Regions from separate parts of the Bacillus sp. P4_E1 genome, predicted to be linked through region 2. Evidence: predicted binding sites of a transcription regulator. Region 2 holds the regulator's gene; each other region holds the start of a gene.

Region 1 (2,207 bases), on a different contig from region 2:
TGTATATATCGCTAATACGAAGTTGAAAAACATAAATACGAAAGGGTCTTGGCTTGGATTCGGATCATAATTTTTTTGAGTGTTTATAAGACATTCTAGTGGTATTTCTAGATGTCTTTTTTTTATGAATATGATTTAAAAAGAATCAAATAATAAATGGTGAATGAACAAAGAAAGGTAGGAGTATTTTATGCAAAACTTAACAGAGCTTGAAGTTGAAAACTTACGTCATTTAATTGGTGGTCATGCGACGATTATTAACAAATTGGACCAGTATGCACAGGCTTGTACAGATCCACAGCTAAAGCAAATGCTACAAAAGGATGCACAAGATGCACGAAATACGAAACAGCAATTAATGACTTTTTTAGGATAGGGGGAAAAGAGAAATGAATGAAAAAGATATGGTAAATGATTATTTAGCAGGGTTAAATTCAAGTTTAACAAGTTATGCAAATTATATTTCTCAGTCTGATAATGAACAGTTACATCAAACGTTAATTCAAATTCGTAATCAAGATGAATCCCGTCAACGTAATATGTATGAATATGCAAAGCAAAAAAGTTATTATAAGCCGGCAGCACCTGCTAATCCAATGATTGTGCAGCAATTGAAAAGTCAATTAAGTGCGGAATAGTGTGATGAAAAAAACGAGCGAATGGATTCGCTCGTTTTTTTGTTTGGTATATGTCAATAAATACATAATAAATATTTTTTCAGTTGTAACAAATATGACGAAAATTAAATATAACAATTCACAAAAAGGACAAAAACTTTGCTCAATATTTCACAAAGTATCCATGGTTTCTATCGTGAGAACCTCTATAATTAGGGGTGTAAAGAACGAAAGAAATAGACTACATGATCAATTAGGAGAGATTGCTATGAATAGAAACACAAGAAAAATTGCAATTATCGGTACTGGATTAGTTGGATCAAGCTGTGCGTATTCCATTGTAAACCAAGGGATTTGCGAAGAGCTATTGTTAATTGATATAAATCATGAACGTGCAGTTGGAGAAGCGATGGACTTATCACATTGCATTAACTTTACAAATACAAGAACAAAAGTATATGCAGGAAGTTATGAAGACTGCAAAGATATGGACATTGTCATTATTACAGCAGGACCAGCGCCGAAGCCTGGACAAAGTCGTTTAGACACTTTAGGAGCAAGCGCTAAGATTATGGAGGGTGTTGTTGGCGGCGTAATGGAAAGTGGATTTGATGGCATTTTCTTACTCGCATCGAACCCAGTTGACATTATTACATATCAAGTGTGGAAGCTATCTGGATTACCTAGAAATCGTGTGATTGGTACAGGTACATCACTAGATTCTTCTCGCTTAAGAACAATTTTATCTGAAATGTTACATGTAGACCCTCGTAGTATTCATGGGTATTCATTAGGAGAACATGGTGATTCTCAAATGGTTGCTTGGTCTCACGTAACTGTTGGTGGAAAACCGATTTTACAAATTTTAGAAGAGAAAAAAGACCAATTTGGTGAAATAGATTTAGATGAAATTGTTGAGAAGACTGCAAAAGCTGGATGGGAAATTTATAAGCGCAAAGGAACTACTTATTACGGAATCGGAAATTCTTTAGCTTATATTGCTCGCTCAATTTTCAATGATGATCACCGTGTTATCGCTGTTTCAGCTATTTTAGATGGTGAATATGGCGAATATGATATTTGTACAGGAGTACCAGCAATTATTACTAGAGACGGTGTAAGAGAAGTGGTAGAACTAAACTTATCAGAAGATGAAGAAAGTCGCTTTGCAAAATCAAACGATGTTTTACGCGATTATATGAAAACAATTGGTTACTAAATTATAGGAGAAGGTGAAACAAATGAAGGAATATATAATGTCTCGTGTGTTTAAAGCTTCTGCCGGAATCGCACAGGGTATTTTCGTATCCCTTGGAATTGGTTTACTGATCGAAAATATAGGAAGAATTGTTGATATACCATTACTTATTACAATCGGAGTTGTTGCAAAATCACTTATGGCACCAGCAATTGGAGCCGGGATTGCCTTTATGCTCGGTGCAAACGGACTCGTAATTTTCTCAGCGATGGTAGCTGGAGCAATTGGAGCTGGTTCAATTTCAATTACTGAAGCTGGTCTCATCATTAAAACAGGTGAACCAATCGGTGCATTATTAACAGCGACTTTAGCAGTTTATATTGGTAAACGAT
Region 2 (2,207 bases):
ATGATCGAAATGCGTCTACTAGGAATTAAACAAGGTTCGGAAAATACAATGAAGCTGATGGAAATTGCAAGAACGACACCTTGGTTCCTCATTGTTGTATCTATAATCGGACCTATCTTAGAGGAAATCGTATTTAGAAAAATTTTATTTGGCACACTTTATAAGAGATTTAATTTCTTTGTTGCTGCTATCATTAGTTCACTTGTATTCGCGGCGATTCATTTTGATTTTACTCACTTATTGGTATACACTTCTATGGGGCTCGTATTCGCCTTTTTATATGTACAAACGAAACGCATTATCGTTCCTATAGCAGCCCATGTGGCAATGAATACATTAGTCGCTATTGGACAAATTTTTATGAGCAATGAGCAAATTCAAGAAATGATTAAAGAAGCTGAAAAAATGCAAGGCTTTATCGGAGGATTTTTAGTATGAGAAACTCACCATTGTTCATGGCTGCATTGTACTTTCTTCTTGGATGTATCTTTACACGCTTCGCCATTACGAACGTAACAGATACAATCTGGAATATGTGGACAATACTATTTGCAGTTATGGCAACAATTGATTTTAATTTGGCACTTCGCCTTATCTTAGTTAAATTCACAAAGAAAAAACAATAATAAAACGCAGAGGTCATCTCCTCTGCGTTTTATTGTGGATAATTCTTCAAAAAGTAAACAAGAGTTTGTAACTCTACAGCTAAATCGATGTGATGAATCCTTATATTCTCTGACACATTTAAGCGTGCTGGTGTGAAATTTAAAATACCATGCACGTTCGTTTCTGCCAATCTATCTGCCACAGATTGCGCTACTGTAGCGGGTACCGTTAATATTGCCACTTGTATATCAGTTGATAAACGTTCTTCTAGTTCATCCAAATGATATACAGGAATGCCTCCGATTTCTGTCCCAACTTTCTCTTCACTAACATCAAACGCCATTTCAATTTTTGTATTATTGTTTTTCGTGAAATTATAATGTAAGAAAGCGGTCCCTAAATTACCTACTCCAATAAGTGCCACGCGTGTTATATCATCTTGGTCGAGTGTTTCACGGAAAAATGATAATAAATAATTTACGTTATATCCATATCCTTTTTTCCCTAACGCTCCAAAATATGAAAAATCTCTTCGAATAGTTGCGGAATCAACCTTTACCGCTTCACTCAATTCGGCTGATGAAACACGTTGCTTACCAGAAAGAGATAAGTTTTGGATAAATCGATAGTATAGAGGCAATCGTTTGGCAGTGGCCTGTGGAATTTTTTGCTGATCCATATAACCTCTCCTCTCTTCCTATCTTTATTCTTATACTTGAATCAAATACAGAAGTTTAGTACTCATGAATTTCCTTGTATAATAAAGAGAAGAAGTATTCTCTCTTTATTTTAAACTATACACTATTTTTAGTATGATTGAGAAATATAAACATGGCAAAGTTAAGAAATTATTTGAGGTGAAAACATTGATATTATTACAAGTGAATGGGCTTTCGAAATTATACGGTGCAGAAACGATTCTTGCAAACATAAAATTGGAAGTACAAACAAAAGATCGTATCGCATTAGTCGGACGAAATGGAGCTGGAAAATCTACATTATTAAAAATAATAGCTGGCGAGTTATCTCATGATGGTGGTGAAATTATAAAACCGAAAGATGTCTCAATGGGGTATTTAGCTCAAAATACCGGATTAGAAACGTCTTTAACAATTTGGGATGAAATGTTAACCGTCTTTACACACTTGCAGCAGATGGAGACAAAACTTCGAAGGCTAGAGCAAGAGATGGGAAAAGAAGAAAACTTTTCAAATGCGGCTATATATGAGAAATTATTAGCTGATTATGACCAATTACAATTAGATTATAAAGATCAAGGCGGCTATCAGTACGAAGCGGATATACGCTCAATTTTAAGCGGTCTTGGCTTCCCAGTTGAAACGCATCAGACGAAAATTTCCACATTAAGTGGTGGACAAAAGACTCGATTAGCTCTTGGGAAATTATTATTAACTAGACCAGACTTACTTATTTTAGACGAACCTACAAACCATTTGGACATTGAGACACTAACATGGCTTGAACAATATTTACAAGGCTATCCTGGCGCGATTTTAATCGTTTCCCATGACCGTTATTTCTTAGATAAACTCGTTACACAAGTATACGAAATTTCTAATAAGGAAAGCCGACGATTTGTT
Region 3 (2,207 bases), on a different contig from region 2:
TTTAGCATCTTGCTTTAGTCTTTGTTTTTTCGGGATAGGTATAGCACTAAAACGTATAAACATAAGAACTCCAATTCCGTTCGGACCTTTTATTAGCCTTGGAGCAATATGTTATGTGTTGGTCACATATGCAAAATAGAGAGGAGATAGAAAATGAATGTATATATGGATGATCAAAGAAGTTGCCCATACGGATATGTTTTGGCAACTACAGTAGAATCTGCCTTGCAAATTGTTAGGGATAATGAGGTGAATATTATTTCCCTCGATTATAATATGGGATGGCGACAAAAAAGTGGGTTAGATTTCGTAGAAGCTTTCTGCAACGAAGGTTTATATGTTAATGAAATTCACCTTCATACAAATGATGTCATCGGTATGCATCAGATGAAAAAGAGCATAGAGAGAGGGAAGGAAAACGGGGAAATTAATCCTTATATTGCCTTGAAATATGTAGGGAGCTAAAAACTCCAAAGTAAAACTTTGGAGTTTTTAATGTTTCATATGTGCTTGTAAAGGAATAATTTCCTCCGTTTGAGCTCCAACTAATTGAGTTTTCTCTTGTTCAACAACAGGTGCTTTCTTTGTTAAGTAATGATATACCATACCGACAAATACGGATCCGCCAATAATGTTACCGATTGTAACTGGAATTAAGTTATGAATAGCGCCCGCAAAAGAAATTGTCTCAGGATGTGGTGATACTAAAGATAAAGCAAACAGTGATAAGTTTGCAATGCTATGCTCATAACCAGATAAAAAGAAAGTGAAAACGAGCATCATCATCATTAATATTTTTGCTGTGTCACCTTTCACTTGAGAAGGTAAGAAGCAGGCAAGACATACGAGCCAGTTACATAAAATCGCTTTAAAGAATAATTGCATTGTAGGTGTATTCATCTTTCCTTCAACAACTTTATTCATTAAATGACTGTGATCAATTGCTTCGAAAATTCCAGTTGCGTAAAATAGTAAGGCAAAGAATAAAGCGCCAGCTAAGTTACCTGCATAACAAGCAACCCAGTTACGAAGTGTATCAGAAATCGTTGTTTCTTTTCTTAAAGTTGCCACTGTGAAGTACATCGTATTGCCAGTAAATAATTCAGCGCCGCCATATATAATAAGTACGAGAGCAATTCCGAAAAACATGGAGGAAGCTAAATATGTTGCTGGTGAATCTGCAATATGAAAAAAGTTACCTAATTTAAAACATAGTACAATAATAAAACCGATATAAATGCCCGCAAGTGCAGCACGAATGAAATATTGCATTGGATTTATATCTAGCATTTGTTTTTTGCTCTTAGCCAGTTTTACAACGTAATCTAATCCTTGTTCTAGCATGAGTAATACGCTCCTTTAATACATCGTCTATAAATACTCCTTATATGAATAAGGTACATGGATTTGTTCATAGTTTCAATAAGTTTGTGCAATATTTCACAAAAAGGACATACATCTAGAAAGGAAGCGTTTACAAAAGGTAGTATAATGGAATTTTTTCTAAAAATAGAGAGGGGAATTGAAACGAGAAAAAAGAAAAAGCGCTGTAATTACAGCGCTTTTTCGTCTAAATTCTTTTCTACTTTTACTTCTACTTCTTTCGAGAAGAACCAACCGCAAACTGCGATTCCAACTAATACAATCCAGAATGTAAGCTTCCACGGAGTGGATTCTGGGAATGAATGCGGAAGGACATTTAAAGCAGGGTGTGCTAGCGTATAAACTGTTAATTTCACACCAACCCAACCTACAATTAAAAATGCTGCAGTTTCAAGTCCTGGTTTACGTTTTAATATTTGTACGAAAGCAGTTGCTGCAAATCGCATTATAACTAATCCGATAAGTCCACCTGTAAAGATAACGATAAATTGACCTGTATCAAGACTACCAATCGTACCTAATCCTGTTTTCGGTAAAGTCACTGCTAGTGCAACAGCAGCTAAAATTGAATCAACTGCGAAGGCGATATCAGCAACTTCGACTTTAAATACAGTCCACCAAAAGTTCTCTTGTTTTTTCTTTGCTTCTTTTTCTTCTGTTTCTTCATGTGTATTCTTTTTAACATACGTTTTAAATAAGTGATTCCCCGCGATAAACATAAGATAAAGCGCACCAATTGCTTGCACTTGCCATACATCTACTAGGAACGAAATCATAAATAGTGATCCGAAGCGGAAAACGAACGCTCCTGCTAATCCATAAAA

The links. Region 2 encodes Rex, which represses fermentation and respiration genes when NADH is low (regulators of the CRP and FNR family bind a similar motif). Its sites were predicted from a motif close to TTGTGAAATATTTCACAA; they were not measured.
Region 1: the regulator Rex is predicted to act here: its motif matches at 777-794, upstream of AC1DS7_RS21835 (L-lactate dehydrogenase).
Region 3: the regulator Rex is predicted to act here: its motif matches at 1,429-1,446, upstream of AC1DS7_RS13030 (formate/nitrite transporter family protein).

The regions. Positions count from the first base shown of each region.
Region 1 covers NZ_JBFUIV010000018.1:30,128-32,334, reverse strand. Annotated here, with positions in the region: gene AC1DS7_RS21845 (hypothetical protein) at 191-376, shown strand; gene AC1DS7_RS21840 (spore coat protein) at 390-638, shown strand; gene AC1DS7_RS21835 (L-lactate dehydrogenase) at 886-1,836, shown strand; gene AC1DS7_RS21830 (PTS sugar transporter subunit IIC) at 1,859-2,207, shown strand, end outside.
Region 2 covers NZ_JBFUIV010000040.1:4,986-7,192, reverse strand. Annotated here, with positions in the region: gene AC1DS7_RS28040 (CPBP family intramembrane glutamic endopeptidase) at 1-438, shown strand, start outside; gene AC1DS7_RS28035 (YdiK family protein) at 435-626, shown strand; gene AC1DS7_RS28030 (redox-sensing transcriptional repressor Rex) at 656-1,285, opposite strand; gene AC1DS7_RS28025 (ABC-F family ATP-binding cassette domain-containing protein) at 1,473-2,207, shown strand, end outside.
Region 3 covers NZ_JBFUIV010000008.1:41,874-44,080, reverse strand. Annotated here, with positions in the region: gene AC1DS7_RS13040 (prepilin peptidase) at 1-139, shown strand, start outside; gene AC1DS7_RS13035 (cyclic-phosphate processing receiver domain-containing protein) at 154-465, shown strand; gene AC1DS7_RS13030 (formate/nitrite transporter family protein) at 493-1,344, opposite strand; gene AC1DS7_RS13025 (TerC family protein) at 1,554-2,207, opposite strand, start outside.